DNA from 3 places in the Pseudogulbenkiania sp. MAI-1 genome. Region 1 is predicted to be linked to each of the others. Evidence: riboswitches for the same ligand, from Rfam matches in the RefSeq annotation. Region 1 holds a riboswitch; each other region holds the start of a gene.
What was found. Region 1 has a riboswitch for glycine ahead of gcvT (glycine cleavage system aminomethyltransferase GcvT). Riboswitches for the same ligand answer to the same signal wherever they lie in the genome.
Positions count from the first base shown of each region.

Region 2: another riboswitch for glycine. It lies ahead of glyA (serine hydroxymethyltransferase); the one in region 1 lies ahead of gcvT (glycine cleavage system aminomethyltransferase GcvT).
Region 3: another riboswitch for glycine. It lies ahead of gcvH (glycine cleavage system protein GcvH); the one in region 1 lies ahead of gcvT (glycine cleavage system aminomethyltransferase GcvT).

Region 1 is NZ_AZUR01000001.1:3,378,061-3,383,936, reverse strand. Features, by position in the region: gene PSEMAI1_RS0115780 (chemotaxis protein) at 1-203, opposite strand, end outside; gene PSEMAI1_RS0115775 (chemotaxis protein) at 248-1,192, opposite strand; gene PSEMAI1_RS0115770 (PAS domain-containing sensor histidine kinase) at 1,392-2,537, shown strand; gene fdxA (ferredoxin FdxA) at 2,572-2,895, opposite strand; gene gluQRS (tRNA glutamyl-Q(34) synthetase GluQRS) at 2,978-3,880, shown strand; glycine riboswitch at 4,018-4,113, shown strand; glycine riboswitch at 4,133-4,239, shown strand; gene gcvT (glycine cleavage system aminomethyltransferase GcvT) at 4,271-5,359, shown strand; gene gcvH (glycine cleavage system protein GcvH) at 5,459-5,845, shown strand.
Region 2 is NZ_AZUR01000001.1:1,427,519-1,433,394, reverse strand. Features, by position in the region: gene PSEMAI1_RS0106620 (cbb3-type cytochrome c oxidase subunit I) at 1-521, opposite strand, end outside; gene PSEMAI1_RS0106615 (cytochrome c) at 567-992, opposite strand; gene cobA (uroporphyrinogen-III C-methyltransferase) at 1,146-1,991, shown strand; glycine riboswitch at 2,255-2,343, shown strand; gene glyA (serine hydroxymethyltransferase) at 2,598-3,854, shown strand; gene PSEMAI1_RS0106600 (L-serine ammonia-lyase) at 4,073-5,473, shown strand; gene PSEMAI1_RS0106595 (serine hydrolase) at 5,558-5,876, opposite strand, start outside.
Region 3 is NZ_AZUR01000001.1:870,637-876,512, reverse strand. Features, by position in the region: gene speB (agmatinase) at 28-1,008, opposite strand; gene PSEMAI1_RS0104005 (LysR family transcriptional regulator) at 1,163-2,083, shown strand; glycine riboswitch at 2,184-2,273, shown strand; gene gcvH (glycine cleavage system protein GcvH) at 2,512-2,892, shown strand; gene gcvP (aminomethyl-transferring glycine dehydrogenase) at 2,910-5,786, shown strand.

The DNA.
Region 1 (5,876 bases):
AGCGAGAGCACGCCTTCGACGCCGAACGGCATGTTCGGAGTCTTGGTGATGGCGGGGGTCTGCGAGACCTCGCGCACCTTGAAGACGTTGATGCCGAAGGTTTCCCGCGTGCCCAGCGAGAACAGCAGGATCTCCATCTTGTTGGAGCCGACCAGCTTGGTGCGGGCATCGATATTGGCGAGCAGGGTAGCGTCGGTTGACATGTCGAACCTTTCCCGATTTTTTGAGTACGATCGTCAGGCGCGGGTTATTTGCCGATATGCAGCATTTCGCGCAGCTTGATCGCCAGTTTTTGTGCTTCGAATTTGGACACGTAGGAGTCGACGCCGACCGATTCGCCGAGCTTCTGGTTGGAATTGCCCGACAGCGAGGAGTGCATCAGCACCGGGATGCCGGCAAAGCGCGGGTCGCTCTTGATGAGCTTGGTCAGCATGTAGCCGTCCATTTCCGGCATTTCCACGTCGGTGAGAACCAGGTGGATGATGTCGCAGAGCTTGCGGCCGGACAGGTCAGCCTGGGCGGCCATCTTCTGCAGTTCATCCCAGGCGCGCATGCCGTTGATGGCGTAGGCGTATTTGACACCCATGGCCTCCAGGGTGCGTTCGATCTGCTTGCGCGCGACGACCGAGTCGTCGGCGAAGAAAATCATGCGTTCTTCCTTGATCGGCTCGATGTTCAGGAAATGATGGGCGTCGTCGGAGAGCGAGGTCTCGGCCAGGACTTTTTCCACGTCCATCATCATGACCAGGGTGTTGTTGAGCTCGGTCACGGCGGTGACCAGGCCGCCCATGCGGTTGGTGATCATTTCCGGCGGCACGCGCATGGCGGACCAGTCCAGCCGCAGGATGGTGTCCACGGCCTCGACCAGGAACCCCTGGGTGTGGCCGTTGTATTCGGTCACGATCATGATCTCGGGCTTCTTGTCGGTGACGATGCCGGCGTACTTGGCCAGATCGATGATGGGCACGAGCGCGCCGCGCAGGCTGACCATGCCTTCCACCGAGGAGGGCATTTCCGGAGCGGAGGTGATCTCAGGGGTGCGCATGACCTCGCGCACCTTGAACACATTGATCCCGAAAACTTCCTTGCGCCCGGTCCGTTGGTCTTCTCCGAGAGAGAACAGCAGGATTTCGAGCTTGTTGGTGCCAGCGAGCTTGGTGCGGGCATCAATTTTTTTTAGAAGTTCTGACACGGAAACCTCCGCTGCATCGTGTTTTTGGGGGTATCGTCGAAGTCTCGATACGCCAGTTATTCGGGTGTCTCGGGGGCCATGGGCGCCGATCAATATGGCAAATGTACCCCAGATTGGCTTAACCGGTTTGGATAATTATCATACCGATTAATCGATTTTTACAAATGTGTCGGAGTAAATGACAAAAATTGTTTCAAACTTGCACGACCAGCAAACCCTGGAGCAGGCCTTTGCCCAGTTCAACGCCGTTTCCGGCCAGCTGATCGACGCCTACAACCAACTGCAGGGGCAGGTCAACGTACTGAATGCCCAGCTGGACGAGGCCAACAACGAGCTGAGGCGGCAGCTGTCCAACAATGCCGCGCTGGCCGAGCGGCTCGGCATGCTGCTGGAGGCCCTGCCGGCCGGCGTGGTCGAGCTGTTGGCCGATGGCCGGGTGCATACCGAGAACTCCGCCGCCGAGACGATGCTAGGCGCCTCGGTTCGAGGCCGGCTCTGGGCGGAGGTGCTGGCCGGCTTTCTGCCGACCGGTATTGATAACACCTTCTTGTTACCGCGTTGCGGCGAGCAGCCGGCGCGGCGCATCACACTGCAGTATCAGGATCTACCCGAACTGGGCGGTCAGATTGTGTTGTTGCATGACGTGACCCATCTGCATCAGCTGTCCAGCGAACTCGCGCAGCAGCAGAAGCTGGCCTCGATGGGCAGCATGGCGGCGTCGCTGGCGCATCAGCTGCGCACACCGTTGACGACCGCCATGCTCTACACCGCCAACCTGCGTCAGCCGGGCTTGGGCGAGGCGGAGCGCGAGCGTTTCATCGACAAGAGCCTGGCCCGTCTCAAGGCGCTGGAGGGCCTGATCCAGAACATGCTGGGCTTTGTCCGGGGGCAGGTATCCGAGTGTGAATTGCTCGACATGGCCGGCTTGGTGGAAGAGGTGCGTGCCGTGGTGCAGCCGCACTACGCCGCCCGGGCGGTTCGGCTGGAGTGTGACTTTGCGCTGGATTCCGAGGCGCGGGTTGCCGGCGATCGCAAGGCGCTGGCCGGGGTGCTGGTCAATCTGCTGGATAACGCCCTGCATTTTTCCGGCGAGGGCCAGCGGGTCGGTCTGAGCGCACGGCAGGAGGGGGGCGAGGTGCTGGTGAGCGTGGATGACGAGGGACCGGGGGTGGCCGACGAACTGCTGGAGCGGGTGTTCGAGCCGTTTTTCACCACGCGCTCGGGGGGCACCGGACTGGGGCTCGCCATCGTCAAGAAAGTGGTCGAGGAACTGCACGGCAGCGTGCACGCGGGCAACCTTGACGCTGGCGGCGCTTGCTTCACGGTGCGCCTGCCGCTGGCGTGAGCCGCGCCGCGAGCTGATCCTAACTCCGCGGATCTTACTCTTCCAGGTATTGGGTCTTGTCGGTGACCTTGGCCCAGTCCTCGTGATCGGGCAGGGGGTCTTTCTTGGTGGCGATGACCGGCCAGACCTTGGCCAGCCTCTCGTTGATTTCGATGAAGTGCAGCTGATCGGCCGGCACGTCTTCTTCGGCGTAGATGGCTTCGACCGGGCACTCGGCGACGCACAGCGTGCAGTCGATGCACTCGTCGGGGTCGATGGCGAGGAAATTGGGACCTTCGTGGAAGCAATCGACCGGGCAGACGTCGACGCAGTCGGTGTATTTGCATTTGATGCAGGCTTCGGTTACAACGTAGGCCATCGCGGTTTCCTCTGGCTGTTCAACGCTACTATTCCACAGTCTAGTCAATTTTGCCGCCGTTTGATTTTCCCGGCCGTTCCCGATGACCTCTTCCTTCGTTCCTTCCGTCCCCTACCGTGGCCGCTTTGCGCCCAGCCCGACCGGTCTGTTGCACGCCGGCTCGCTGACCACCGCCGTCGGCAGTTATCTCGAGGCATATAGCCGGGGGGGTGAATGGCTGCTGCGCATGGAAGACCTCGACCCGCTGCGCGAGATGGCGGGAGCGGCGTCGGCCATCCTGCACACGCTGGAGGCGCTGGGCTTCGAATGGGATGGCGAGGTGGTGTACCAGAGCCGGCGCCATGAGCTGTACCGCGCCGCGCTGGATCAGCTGATAAGGGATGGCTTGGCGTACGCTTGCGCCTGCACCCGCAAGGAGATCGCCATGCACGCCCAACGCGGGGTGGATGGCTTCGTCTACCCGGGTACCTGCCGTGATGGCTGCCCATCGGATCGCCCCGGCCGGGCCTGGCGCTTGCGTGTGGCGCCGGGCGAGACGGTCTTCGTCGACCGGCTGCAGGGGGAGTACCGCCAGGAACTGGAGCGCGACATCGGCGACTTCGTGCTGCTGCGCGCCGACGGCTTTTGGGCTTATCAACTGGCGGTAGTGGTGGACGACGCAGAGCAGGGGGTGACCGATATCGTGCGCGGGGCCGATCTCTTGGTGTCGACGCCGCGCCAGATCGCCGTGCAACGGGCGCTGGGGGTGGCGACGCCGAGCTATTGCCACCTGCCCCTGATGGTCAACGCCGCCGGCGAGAAGCTGTCCAAGCAGACGCTGGCGCCGGCGATATCGCCTGAGGCGGCGGCCGAGGAGCTGCGCCGGGCGCTGGTCCGGCTCGGCCATGTGCCGCCGGCGGAGTGCCATGATCTCGCCGAACTGTGGGCATGGGCGCGGACCAACTGGTCGCTCGCGCGGGTGCCGGTGGGGCCGGTAGCGGTGTGAACCGGGTTTCGATCATACTGGCGCGCCAAGGGATTCGGACGTAGGAATAAGGCAAAATGACGTGGCGTCGCGCCGACATAATCGCGCTTGCTGCCGTGTTCGGCTTGCCAGACCGGCGGCCAGCGCCGATAATCTGGCCCCATCTAGCAGGAGAGAGTGGCCGCACAAGCCGGCCACCGCCGAAGGCGCAAGTGCACCCGCAATCGCTCAGGCAAAAGGACTGCGAGGATCGGGCCGTCGCTCCATGAGCGGCCCGCCGAATCTGGAGAGCGGCGCCTGGTTCCAGGCGTCCACCGAAGGGGCTAACGGCCGTGCTGCAGCGGCCGGAAAATCTCAGGTGTAGGGACAGAGGGGTGTATTGAAGGATGAACGCACCCTTAAGGACTCCGCATGACGGCCCCGAAACGTACCCCCCTGTTTGACGAACACCTCGCCGCCGGCGCCAAGATGGTCGACTTTGCCGGCTGGGAAATGCCCATCCACTACGGCTCGCAGCTGAAAGAGCACGAGCAGGTGCGTAGCGACGCCGGCATGTTCGACGTCTCCCACATGACGGTGATCGACATCACCGGCGCCGACGCCAAGGCCTGGCTGCAGAAGCTGATCGCCAACGACGTCGCCAAACTGGGCTTCGAGGGCAAGGCGCTGTACTCCGGCATGCTCAATGCCGATGGCGGCGTGGTCGATGACCTGATCGTCTATCTCACTTCCTACGGCTATCGCATGGTGGTCAACGCCGGCACCACCGACAAGGACCTGGCCTGGATGGAGCAGCAGAAGGCCGGTTTCGACGTGAGCCTGAACGTGCGCCGCGATCTGGCCATGCTGGCGGTGCAGGGCCCCAACGCCATTGCCAAGGTCTGTGCGGTCAAGCCGACGCTGGCAGACGCTATCAAATCACTGAAAGTCTTCCAGGGTTTGCCTGCAGGCGACTGGTTCTTTGCCCGAACCGGCTATACCGGCGAAGACGGCCTGGAAATCATGGTGCCCGCCGCCGAGGCGCCGACCTTCTTCCGCGAACTCTTGACCGCCGGCGTGGCGCCGATTGGCCTGGGTGCGCGCGACACGCTGCGCCTGGAGGCCGGCATGAACCTGTACGGCCACGACATGGACGAGACCGTGTCGCCGCTGGCCGCCGGCATGGGCTGGACCATCGCCTGGGAGCCGGCCGAGCGCGATTTCATTGGCCGCCGCGCGCTGGAAGCGCAGAAGGCCGCCGGTGTCGCCATGAAGCAGGTCGGCCTGGTGCTGGAAGGCCGCGGCGTGCTGCGCGAGGGCCTGAAGGTGGTGGTCGAGGGTGCCGGGGAAGGCGTCATCACCAGCGGTACCTTCTCGCCGACGCTGAAGCATTCCATCGCCATCGCCCGCGTGCCGGCCGCCACCGGCGAGACCGCGCTGGTCGATCTGCGCGGCACGCTGACCGAGGTGCGCGTGGTCAAGATGCCGTTTGTTCGCAACGGCAAAAAAGTCTTTAATTAAGCCGAAGTATCCGGACTGAGTGGAGGCTGGCGCGGCCGGCTTCCGGACAAGGCCGCAAGACCTTGTCATGACCCCTTTTTTTACATTGGAGATGCAGTAATGAGCCAGATTCCCGCCGAATTGAAATACGTATCCAGCCACGAATGGCTGCGTCTGGAAGAGGACGGCACCGTGACTGTGGGCATCACCGAGCACGCCCAGGAGCTGCTGGGCGACATCGTGTTCGTCGAGCTGCCGAAAGTGGGCGCCGCCCTGGGCGAAGGCGAGCAGGCCGGCGTGGTCGAATCGGTCAAGGCCGCTTCCGATATCTATTCGCCGATCGAAGGTGAAGTGGTGGAGGTGAACGAGGAGCTGGAAGCCGCGCCGGAACTGGCCAACAGCGAGCCGTACGGCCAGGGCTGGTTCTTCAAGCTCAAGCCGGCCAACGCCGCCGACCTCGACAAGCTGCTGAGCGCCGACGAGTACGCTCAGGAAATCGGCGCCTGATCGAGCCGTGCCGGCCTCGCGCCCCTGGGCG
Region 2 (5,876 bases), 2.0 Mb from region 1:
GACAGGTTGTAGAGGAAGGACAGCGCCACCAGCACGATGCCCACCTTGGTGATGGTCGGCTGTTCCAGGAACTCGCGCCCCATCGTCGGCAGAATTTCGTTGCCGGTCAGCTGCGCCAGCGTGGCGTACGGCACCGACAGGTAGCCGACGATGGTCAGGGCGCCGGCCACCAGGAACACCCAGAAGGTGAGGATGGCGAGCTTCGGACTGTGCAGCTCGCGTTCCGACTCCTCCGGGATCAGGTAATAGCCCGCCCCCATGAAACCGAACAGCAGCCACACGATCAGCAGGTTGGTGTGCACCATGCGCGCCACGTTGAACGGGATTTCCGGGAACAGGAAATCCCCGATCACGTACTGCAGGCCCATGATCAGGCCGAACACGATCTGGCCGAAGAACAACCCTATGGCGGCGATGAAGTACGGCTTGGCCACCGCCTGCGAGCGGTATTTCAGCCGGGTGGCGGCGTGCTCTTCCACACCCCGTGGGGTGTCGAGAACCGCCGTGGTCGAAGTAGTCATGCGAATCTCCCTAAATCTGACAAGAATTCATCCAGCTTGACGGCCTCAACCTTCAACGTTGGGCGGCCAGTTGTTGGTATTGATCTCGGAGCTGTACTTGAGGAAGGCAACCAGATCGTCCAGCTCGCCATCGGTCAGATGGAATTGCGGCATCTGACGACGGCCCGGCGCGCCGGTCGGCTGGCCCTTGATCCAGGCCTTGATGAACTCCGGCCCGCGGCGCTTGTAGACATTGCCCAACTCCGGCGCGAAGTAAGCTCCCTCGCCCAGCAGGGTGTGACAGCCGATACAGTTGCGGGTCTCCCAGATGTTCTTGCCGCGCGCCACCTGCTCGGTCAGGTTGGCGCGGTTGTCGCGCTTGGGCAGCGCCTGGGTGGTATCGACGGTCAATGCGATGAACAACAGAAAGAAAAACACCGCCCCACCATAAAAAATATTGCGGGCGGTCGACTTGGTGAAGCTGGCGCTCATACGGCCTCCTATCACGAATCACCGGAAACACCCGGTGCCTGAACGAAACTGTATAGGCGATACATGTTTAAGGAATTGATGCGCATCAACGATTTCCAGACCGCGCCGTTCCTACACTTGCGCCATTGTCATCACCTTGTGCAGGAGTCCAGCATGAACCCTCCCGATCCGCTCCCCCTCCTGACGCTCCCCGGAACGCCGCCTGCCGTTTCCCCGAATGACGACTTCCCGCCCGGCTCGGTCTGTCTGGTGGGGGCCGGCCCCGGCGACCCGGAACTGCTCACGGTGAAAGGGCTCGCCCGCTTGCAGCGCGCCGAGGTGGTGCTGTACGACCACCTGGTCGACGCGGCGGTCATCGCGCTGGTCCCGCCCACGGCCTGGCGCATCGACGTCGGCAAGGAGGCCAGCCGCCACACCCTGCCGCAGGACGAGATCAATGCGCTGCTGGTGCGCGAGGCCAGGCAGGGACGGCGCGTGGTCCGGCTCAAGGGCGGCGATCCGTTCCTGTTCGGCCGGGGCGGCGAAGAAATCCAGGCCCTGGCCGCCGCCGGCATCCGCTGTGAAGTGATCCCCGGCATCACCGCCGCCTGTGGCGCCGCGGCGATGGGACTGATGCCGCTCACCCACCGCGACTACGCCCAGGGCGTGAGCCTCGTCACCGGTCACCGCCGCGAGGGGGAAGACGAGCTGGAGTGGGCGCGCCACACCGGCGCGGAAGAGACCGTGGTGGTGTATATGGGGCTTTCCGAGGCGGAACGCATCTGCGCCGAGCTGATGCGCCACGGCCGCCCCGGCAACACGCCGGCAGCGGTGGTCGAGCGCGCCACCACGCCCCAGCAGCGCATCGTCAGCGCCGATCTCGCCACCCTGCCCGAGCGCATCGCGGCAGCCGGGATACGGCCACCGGCCCTGCTGATCATCGGCGACGTGGTGCGGTTGCATCAGGAACTCCTGACACCCGGCACCGCGCTGAGGCACGCCGACCCCGCCGTGGCGTGACCGCAAGAGGGGGCCGATGGAGTGTTGCATCGGCCCTACACCGCCTCCGGACAGGGTCGCCGGGGCGCGTACGGCACGCCGCCGCCCGGCAGCTCAGCAGCCGACCACTTTCGTCACCGATCCGACTATTCCCCCCGCCGCCGGGCCGCGCCGGCCCATTGGCGCCCCGCCAGGCGTCTTTTTGTGCATTGCCACAATCGGCAAGGCGCGACGAATCACGTTGACAGCCTGCGGCGGCATCTCTAGATTCGGCACCAGCCGCGTCAAACATTGCGGGAGAGACCACCTTGAGCGGTGGCGCCGAAGGGGTATCGCCCCAGAAACTCTCAGGCAAAAGAACCGCAATGTCGTTCGGCTCTCTGGAGAGAAGGCCCGTGAGGCCTCGCCGAAGGAAGCATGGCCGGGCGCCCGTCGCCCGCCTCAATCTCTCAGGCAAAAGGACAGAGGGGGCGTCATCTGACCTGTGTCGGATGGGGACCCGCGTCCGTGCCCTGCGCCTGCCGTTCATCCCCTTCCCTGCCCTCTGCGGGCCGCAGGTCGACTCTATCGACCGGGTACGCGGCGGCCGCCATTGGCCGCCGGCCCTGCAACAACTAAGGACACACCATGTTTACCCAGGATATGCAGATTGCCGGCTTCGACGACGCCCTGTGGAACGCGCTGGAGGCCGAGCGCCAGCGCCAGGAAGATCACATCGAGCTGATCGCCTCCGAAAACTACACCAGCCCACGCGTGATGCAGGCTCAGGGTTCGCAACTCACCAACAAATACGCCGAAGGCTACCCCGGCAAGCGCTACTACGGCGGCTGCGAGCACGTCGACGTGGTCGAGCAGCTCGCCATCGACCGTGCCAAGCAACTGTTCGGCGCCGACTACGCCAACGTGCAGCCGCACTCCGGCAGCCAGGCCAACGCCGCGGTCTACATGGCGCTGCTGGAGCCGCACGACACCGTGCTCGGCATGAGCCTGGCGCACGGCGGCCACCTCACCCACGGCGCCAAGGTCAACTTCTCCGGCAAGATCTACAACTCGGTGCAATACGGCCTCAACCCGGAAACCGGCGAGATCGACTACGACGAAGTGGCGCGCCTGGCCCAGGAGCACAAGCCGAAGATGATCGTGGCCGGCTTCTCCGCCTACTCCCTGGTGCTCGACTTCGCCCGCTTCCGCGAGATCGCCGATAGCGTCGGCGCCTACCTGTTCGTCGACATGGCCCACGTGGCGGGCCTGGTTGCCGCCGGCCTGTACCCGAACCCGGTGCCGTTCGCCGACGTTGTCACCACCACCACCCACAAGACCCTGCGCGGCCCGCGCGGCGGCCTGATCCTGTGCAAGAGCAACCCGGAACTGGAGAAGAAGTTCAGCTCGCTGGTCTTCCCCGGCATTCAGGGCGGCCCGCTGATGCACGTCATCGCCGCCAAGGCGGTGGCCTTCCTCGAGGCGCAGCAGCCGGAGTTCAAGGCCTACCAACAGCAGGTCATCGCCAACGCCCGCGCCATGGTCAAGGTGTTCCAGAACCGCGGTTACAGCGTGGTGTCCAACAAGACGGACGATCACCTGTTCCTGCTGTCGCTGATCAACCAGGGCCTGACTGGCAAGGCAGCCGACGCGGCGCTGGGTGCGGCGCACATCACCGTGAACAAGAACGCCGTGCCGAACGACCCGCAAAGCCCGTTCGTCACCAGCGGCATCCGCATCGGCACCCCGGCCGTGACCACCCGCGGCTTCAAGGAAGCCGAGGTGGAACGCGTGGCCGGCTGGATCTGCGACATTCTCGATGACATCGAGAACCCGGCGGTGATCGAGCGCGTGCGCCACCAAGTGGCCGAGCTGTGCGCGGCCTTCCCGGTGTACCGCGGTTAATCCTGACTCACGATCCGTCGCGAGCGGCTCGTAGGATGGGTTGAGTTTGTAGGATGGGTGGAGCACAGCGAAACCCATCATCAAAAGGCCCCGCTCGGACCGTACGGCAGGATCGTGACCAGGAGAGAAGTTTCGCCCCGGCCGGAAACGGCCGGGGATCGTCTCCCGAATTCATCAGGCACCCCGCCGCATGGGGTGCCATAGCAAGAGAAGCAACCATGGCAATCAGCGTCTTTGACCTGTTCAAGATCGGCATCGGCCCGTCCAGTTCGCACACGGTGGGGCCGATGCGCGCCGCGCGCCAGTTCGTCGCCCGGCTGGAGAAAGACGGCCTGCTGGAGCGAGTGGCCAGCGTGCGCAGCGAACTGTTCGGCTCGCTCGGCGCCACCGGCAAGGGCCACGGTTCGGACGTGGCGGTGCTGCTCGGTCTACAGGGCGAGCTGCCGGACGAGGTCGACACCGACGCCGTGCCGGCCATGGTCGCGGCGATCCGCGCCAACAAGCGGCTGTCGCTGCTCGGCCGGCACGAAGTGGTGTTCAGCGAACCGGAACACCTGGTGCTGCACAAGCGCAAGTCGCTGCCCTTCCACCCCAATGGCATGACCTTCGAGGCGCGTGACGACGCCGGCAACGTGCTCGACAAGCGCGCCTACTACTCGGTGGGCGGTGGTTTCGTCGTGGACGAAGCGGCGGTGGAAGCCGGTTTTGTCCCGCCCGGAGCGACCGAGCTGCGCCACCCGTTCAAGAACGCCGCCGAGCTGTTGGCGCTGTGCAAGGAGCACAACAAGCCGATCAGCCAGATCATGCTGGAGAACGAACTGGCGTGGCGCAGCGAGGAGGAAGTGCGTGCCGGCCTGCTCAACATCTGGCACGTGATGCAGGCGTGCGTGAAGCGCGGCTGTGCACACGAGGGCATCCTGCCCGGCGGCATGAAGGTGAAACGCCGCGCCGCCGACATGTACCGCAAGCTGCTGGCCGCACCCGAAGCCAGCCTGCGCGACCCGCTGACGGTGATGGACTGGGTCAACCTCTACGCCCTGGCGGTGAACGAAGAAAACGCCGGCGGCGGCCGCGTGGTGACCGCACCGACCAACGGCGCGGCCGGCATCGTGCCGGCGGTGCTGCACTACTACTCCCGCTTCGTGCCCGGCGCCAACGAAGACGGCATCGTGCGCTTCCTGCTCACCGCCGGCGCCATCGGCATCCTGTTCAAGCTCAACGCCTCGATCTCGGGTGCCGAAGTCGGCTGCCAGGGCGAGGTCGGCTCGGCCTGTTCGATGGCAGCAGGTGGCCTGGCCGAAGTGATGGGCGGCACGCCGGAACAGGTGGAGAACGCCGCCGAGATCGCCATGGAGCACAACCTCGGCCTCACCTGCGACCCGGTGGGCGGCTTGGTACAAGTGCCCTGCATCGAACGCAACGCCATGGCCTCGGTCAAGGCGATCAACGCCGTGCGCATGGCGCTGCGCGGCGACGGCCAGCACTTCGTCTCGCTCGACCGCGTGATCAAGACCATGCGCGACACCGGCCGCGACATGAGCACCAAGTACAAGGAAACCGCACGTGGCGGTCTGGCCGTCAACATCGTCGAGGTGCCGGTCAACATTGTGGAATGCTGACCGGCGAGCGCCCGCCTCGACTCTATATCCTCTGACGTCCCTGTGCCCCCGCTTGCGGGGGTCTTTTTTTGTTCATCTCATCGATCAATACAGCAGGTAGGACGCCCGCCGCTCGCGGAAACGCTGCAGCGCAGGCAGCCAGTCCGCAGCGATGCGGCGCGGGACCTTCCCCCGCGCCAAGTCGCCCAGGATTTCGCGCACGTCGGGCGTGTTGGTTGGGGGCGCAAGGTGCAATTGCTCCGGATAGAGCCGCTGCAAGGCACCGAGGAGCTCCACGCCCAGCAGGGGCGCGCGCAGAGCCTGGCGGTCGGTCAGGATGAGGCGCACGCCCTGGCAGCGCTCGCCACGGTAGGGATTCTCGTCCGGCACGAACTCGGCCGGTTCGAAGCGCACGCCGGGAATG
Region 3 (5,876 bases), 2.5 Mb from region 1:
CTGAATGGGGCTCTGGCGCTGGTGGGATCAACGTCGCGCCTTGGCCTGGGTGCGTTCGTGGAAGATGAAGCCGATGCTGTTCAACAGCAGCTGCGCCGCCAGGATCGAGGTCAGTCCGGCCGGATCGTAGGCCGGCGCCACCTCGACCAGGTCCATGCCGACGATGCGGCCCTGGCTGCGCTTGGCGAGCGCCTGGATGATTTCCAGCACCTCGTAGTACTGGAAGCCGCCGTGGCTGGGCGTGCCGGTGCCCGGCGCGATGGACGGATCGAAGCCGTCGATATCGATGGTGATGTAGTAGGCTGCGCTCTCCGGAATCTGCGCCAGCACGCCCTCGGTGCCGAGGCGGCGCACGTCGCGTACCGACAGGATGTGGGAGCCGGCCGCGCGTGCCGCGTCGTAGTCGGCACGATTCGACGACGACACGTTGCGGATGCCCAGCTGGGTCATGCCGGCGATGTGATCCATCTCGGAGGCGCGGCGCAGCGGGTTGCCGTGGCCATAGCGCACGCCGTGGCGCTCGTCGACGAAGTCGAGGTGGGCGTCGAAATGAATGATGTGGATCGGCCCGCGGCCTTCGTAGGCCTTGATCACCGGGGCGTGGATCGAGTGGTCGCCGCCCAGCACCACCGGCATCGCGCCCGATTCGAGAATCTTGCGCACCGCGAACTCGATGTTGGCGTTGCTGCTGGCCATGTCGGTATGGACGATGTCAGCATCGCCCACGTCCACCATGCGCACGTCCTCCTGGGTGAGGTACATCACGTCGTCTTCGTGGTCGTAGGCGCCGGCGTGGCCGAACGAAAACAGCGTCGATGCTTCGCGGATGCCGCGCGGACCGAAGCGGGCGCCCGAGCGCCACTGCGTGCCCATGTCGTTGGGAGCACCGAGGATCGCCACGTCGGCGTCGATGCGGTCCCAGTCGAGACAAACCGCCGATTTGGCGAAGGTGCAATGGCCCACGAACGGCAAATTCAGACGGCCCGTTTCATACCCGTTATTCTGCATTTCAACGTCTCCACATGGTCTGTGACAGTGAAGGCCGGGCTTGAGTACGCCCTGCCTTTTGAGTGACTATGGGGAAAGAAGCGGGCCGAAAAAATAAGAAAGATCAGATCTTCAAATCGGAATTTCCGATGTGATTCTCGGGGGGAAAAAAGCGGTGAACCAGCTCCAGGACGTCGACCTGAAACTGCTCAGGGTCTTCATGACCATCGTCAAATGCGGCGGCTTTTCCGCCGCGCAGGCGGCCTTGAACAGCAGCCAGTCGACCATCAGCGAACAGATGAACAATCTCGAAACCCGCCTTGGGGTGACGCTGTGCGAGCGGGGCCGCGGCGGCTTTCGCCTGACGGAGCACGGTGTCGCCACCTACGAGGCCGCACAGCGGCTGCTGTTGGCGGTGGAGTCGTTCTGCATGGACACCAATGCGCTGAAGCAGCGCATCTCCGGACGGCTCTACCTGGGCATCATCGACAACACCATCACCGACGCAGAGTCGCCCCTGCCCAAGACCTTGCGGCAGTTCGTGTCGCGCGGTCACGACGTGCAGCTCGACGTCTACATCGGCACCCCGGCCGAGCTGGAGGCGCGCGTGCTCGACGGGCGCCTGCACATCGCCATCGGGCATTTTCCGCTACGGGTTCCCGGCCTCGCCTACATGCCGCTCTACGATGAACCCGATGGCCTGTATTGCGGCCGTTACAGCCCGCTGTACGAGCAGCCGCCCAGCGAGGACGAGCTGTTCCGGCGCATCGGGGAGAGCCACATCGTGGCCCGAGGCTATCTGCAGCAGCGCGACCTGCAGTTGCTCCGGGTCAGCAAGGCCACCGCCACCGTCGACAACGTCGAAGCCCAGGCCATCCTCATCCTGTCCGGGGCCTACGTCGGGTTTTTGCCGGTCCACTACGCCGCCCGCTGGGTCAAGAGCGGCGAGATGCGCCAGATCGATCCCGCCCGCTTCAGCTCCCGGTGGCCTTTTACCGCCATCACGCGGCGCGGCGCCTCGCAACCGGCGGTGCTGCGGGTGTTCATCGACGAACTGCTGGCTAGCTGTCCACCCGCCGTCATCGAGCAGGGATAGGAAAATTCCGGCAGAGCGCCCGTCCCTGCCGGGGCCCAGGGGGGAGATTTTTTTCGGCTTGACAGCCGACGAGCAGGCCCAGTAGTTTGAAAAAAGCCTTAGCAAGCTAGCAGGAGAGACCGCCTGGTCATGGCGGCGCCGAAGGGGTATCGCCCCAGAAACTCTCAGGCAAAAGGACTGCTGCTTGGACGGGCTCTCTGGAGAGAAGGCATCGCACCGTGAGCGGGCGACGGCCTCGCCGAAGGAAGGTGGCTTGCCTGTGTGAGCCACCATAATCTCTCAGGCAAAGGGACAGAGGGGGCGCAGCTGACGTTTCAGGTTCAGGCCAGCGCCCTAGCTCGGAAGCCTTTGCATTCCTCCTGCTTGCTGTGTTTGTCCTGACCGTTATGTCGGCCTTATCCGCATACGAACCGAGTCAGGAGAGATACATGAGCCAAGTCAGATTCACCGAATCCCACGAATGGTTGCGCCTCGAGCGCGACGGCAGCGTCACTGTCGGCATCACCGACTTCGCCCAACAACAGCTGGGTGACATCGTCTTCGTGCAGCTGCCAAACGTGGGCGACGAGTTCGCCGCCGACAGCGAAGCGGCCACCATCGAATCGGTCAAGGCCGCCGGTGAGATCACAATGCCGCTCGCCGGCAGCGTGCTTGAAGTCAACCCAGCACTGCAAACCGAGCCGTCGCTCATCAACCACGCGCCGCAGACCGATGGTTGGATCTTCCGCATCAAGCTTGACGATGCTTCGGCACTGGATGGTCTGCTCGACGAGACCGGCTACCGGCAACTGCTGGGCGACTTGAGCTGACTGCCAGGAGGACTGCCATGAGCACCCCAATGATTCCGTTTTCCACGCTGGAGCAGCGTGAACTGTTCCAGCGCCGCCATATCGGCCCCGACACCAGCGAACAACAGGCCATGCTGGCCACGCTGGGCGTGTCGTCCGTCGCCGCGCTGATGGACGAGGTGGTTCCCGCGAGCATCCGTCTGACGACCGCGCTCAAGCTCGGCGAAGGGCATAGCGAAGCCGAGACGCTGGCGCGGCTCGCCAACATCGCCAAGCGCAACAAGGTGATGAAGTCGTATATCGGCATGGGCTACTACGGCACCCACACCCCTACGGTGATTTTGCGCAACGTGCTGGAAAACCCGGCCTGGTACACCGCCTATACCCCGTACCAGCCGGAAATCTCGCAAGGCCGGCTGGAAGCGCTGCTCAATTTCCAGACCATGGTGTCGGACCTGACCGGGCTCGACATCGCCAACGCCTCGATGCTCGACGAAGCCACCGCCGCCGCCGAGGCGATGACGTTCTGCCAGCGCCTGGCGAAGTCGAAGAGCCCCGCGTTCTTCGTGGCGCGCGATTGTCATCCGCAGACCATCGAAGTGGTGCGTACCCGTGCCGAACCGCTGGGCATCGAGGTGGTGACCGGTGATCCACGTCGCGACCTTGCCGGCTTCGATGGTTTCGGCGTGCTGCTGCAATACCCGGGCAGCCACGGCGATCTGATCGACTATCGCAGCGTGACCGAGACCGCCCACGCCAACGGCGCCTTGGTGGTGGTGGCCGCCGATCTGCTGGCACTGACGCTGTTGCTCCCTCCGGGGGCGTTCGGTGCCGATGTGGCGGTGGGCAGCACCCAGCGCTTCGGTGTGCCGATGGGCTTTGGCGGGCCGCATGCGGCCTACTTCGCCACCCGCGACGACTTCAAACGCAGCATGCCCGGCCGTCTGGTCGGCGTGTCGCTGGACAGCCACGGCCGCCCGGCCCTGCGCCTGGCGATGCAGACGCGCGAACAGCATATCCGCCGCGAGAAAGCCACCAGCAACATCTGCACCGCCCAGGCGCTATTGGCCATCATGGCCGGGCTGTACGCCTGCTATCACGGGGCCGAGGGCCTGAAGACGATCGCACGGCGGGTGCACCGGCTGACCGCCGTGTTGGCCGAAGGCCTGCGCCGCCTGGGCTACAAGGTGCCGACCGAAAACTTCTTCGACACCCTGCGCATCGACAGCGGCAACCGCACCGAGGTGTTGCATACGCTGGCGCGTACCCAGTCGATCAACCTGCGTCATATCAGCGCTACCGAGATCGGCATCACGTTGGATGAAACGACGACCGCTGCCGATGTGCAGAGTCTGTGGTCGATCTTCGCGCTGGGCAACGCCATCCCGGACTTTGCCGAGATCGAGGCCGGCGTGACCGAGGCCATTCCCCCTGCCCTGCTGCGCCGCGGCGACATCCTCAGCCATCCGGTATTCCACCACTATCAGTCGGAGACCGGGATGCTGCGCTACCTGCGCCGCCTCGCCGACAAGGACCTGGCGCTCGATCGCACCATGATCCCGCTGGGCAGCTGCACGATGAAGCTCAACGCCACCACCGAGATGATCCCGGTGACCTGGCCCGAGTTCGGCAACCTGCACCCGTTCGCGCCGCAGGACCAGGCCGCGGGCTACCACGAATTGACGCGCGAACTGGAAGCCATGCTGTGCGCCATCACCGGCTATGACGCGGTATCGCTGCAGCCGAACGCCGGCTCGCAGGGCGAGTACGCCGGCCTGTTGGCGATCCGCGCCTATCATGCCAGCCGCGGCGAGGGGCAACGCGACGTCTGCCTGATTCCCTCGTCGGCGCACGGCACCAACCCGGCGTCGGCGCAGATGGTGAACATGAGGGTGGTCGTGGTTGCCTGCGATACCGCTGGCAACATCGATGTCGACGACCTCCAGGCCAAGGCCGAGCAACACAGCGACAAGCTCGCCGCGATCATGATCACCTACCCGTCCACCCATGGGGTATTCGAGGAGCGGGTGCGCGAAATTTGCGACATCGTCCACACCCACGGTGGCCAGGTCTACATCGACGGCGCCAACATGAACGCGCTGGTCGGCCTCGCCCAGCCGGGTTCTTTCGGCGGAGACGTGTCGCACCTCAACCTGCACAAGACCTTCTGCATCCCGCATGGCGGCGGCGGTCCGGGTGTCGGTCCGATCGGCGTGAAGTCCCACCTCGCCCCCTTCCTGCCTGGCCACAAGACGGGCGAACTGGCGGGAGGCGGTGCGGTGTCGGCGGCCCCCTACGGCAGTGCCAGCATCCTGCCGATCACCTGGAGCTACATCACACTGATGGGCGCGGCAGGTCTCAAGCACGCAACCGAGGCGGCGATTCTCAACGCCAACTACATCGCGACCCGGCTCGCGCCGCACTACCCGATCCTCTATACCGGCCCCAACGACCGTGTGGCGCACGAGTGCATCGTCGATCTGCGGCCGCTCAAGGACGCGACCGGGATTTCGGGCGAGGATGTCGCCAAGCGTCTGATGGATTTTGGTTTCCACGCGCCGACCATGTCGTTCCCGGTGGCCGGCACGCTGATGATCGAGCCGACCGAGTCGGAGTCGAAGGCAGAGCTCGACCGCTTCATCGAGGCGATGGTGACGATCCGCGAGGAAATCCGCGCCGTGGAAGAAGGCCGCCTCGACCGGGAGGACAACCCCCTGAAGCACGCGCCACATACCGCGGCGGCGCTCGTCGGCGAGTGGACACACAGCTACAGCCGCGAGCAGGCGGTGTTCCCTCGCGGCATCGAGCGTGACCACGGCAGCAAGTACTGGCCGCCGGTGGGGCGTGTCGACAATGTGTTCGGCGATCGCAACCTGGTGTGCAGCTGCCCTCCGCTGACGGCCTATCAGGACTAAGCGGCCCGGGCTGACGAACCGGTCAGGCGGTGCGCAATGTGCCGCCTGGTTCCCCTTCCGACTTCAACCTGACGCCCTCGGGCGGAAGGC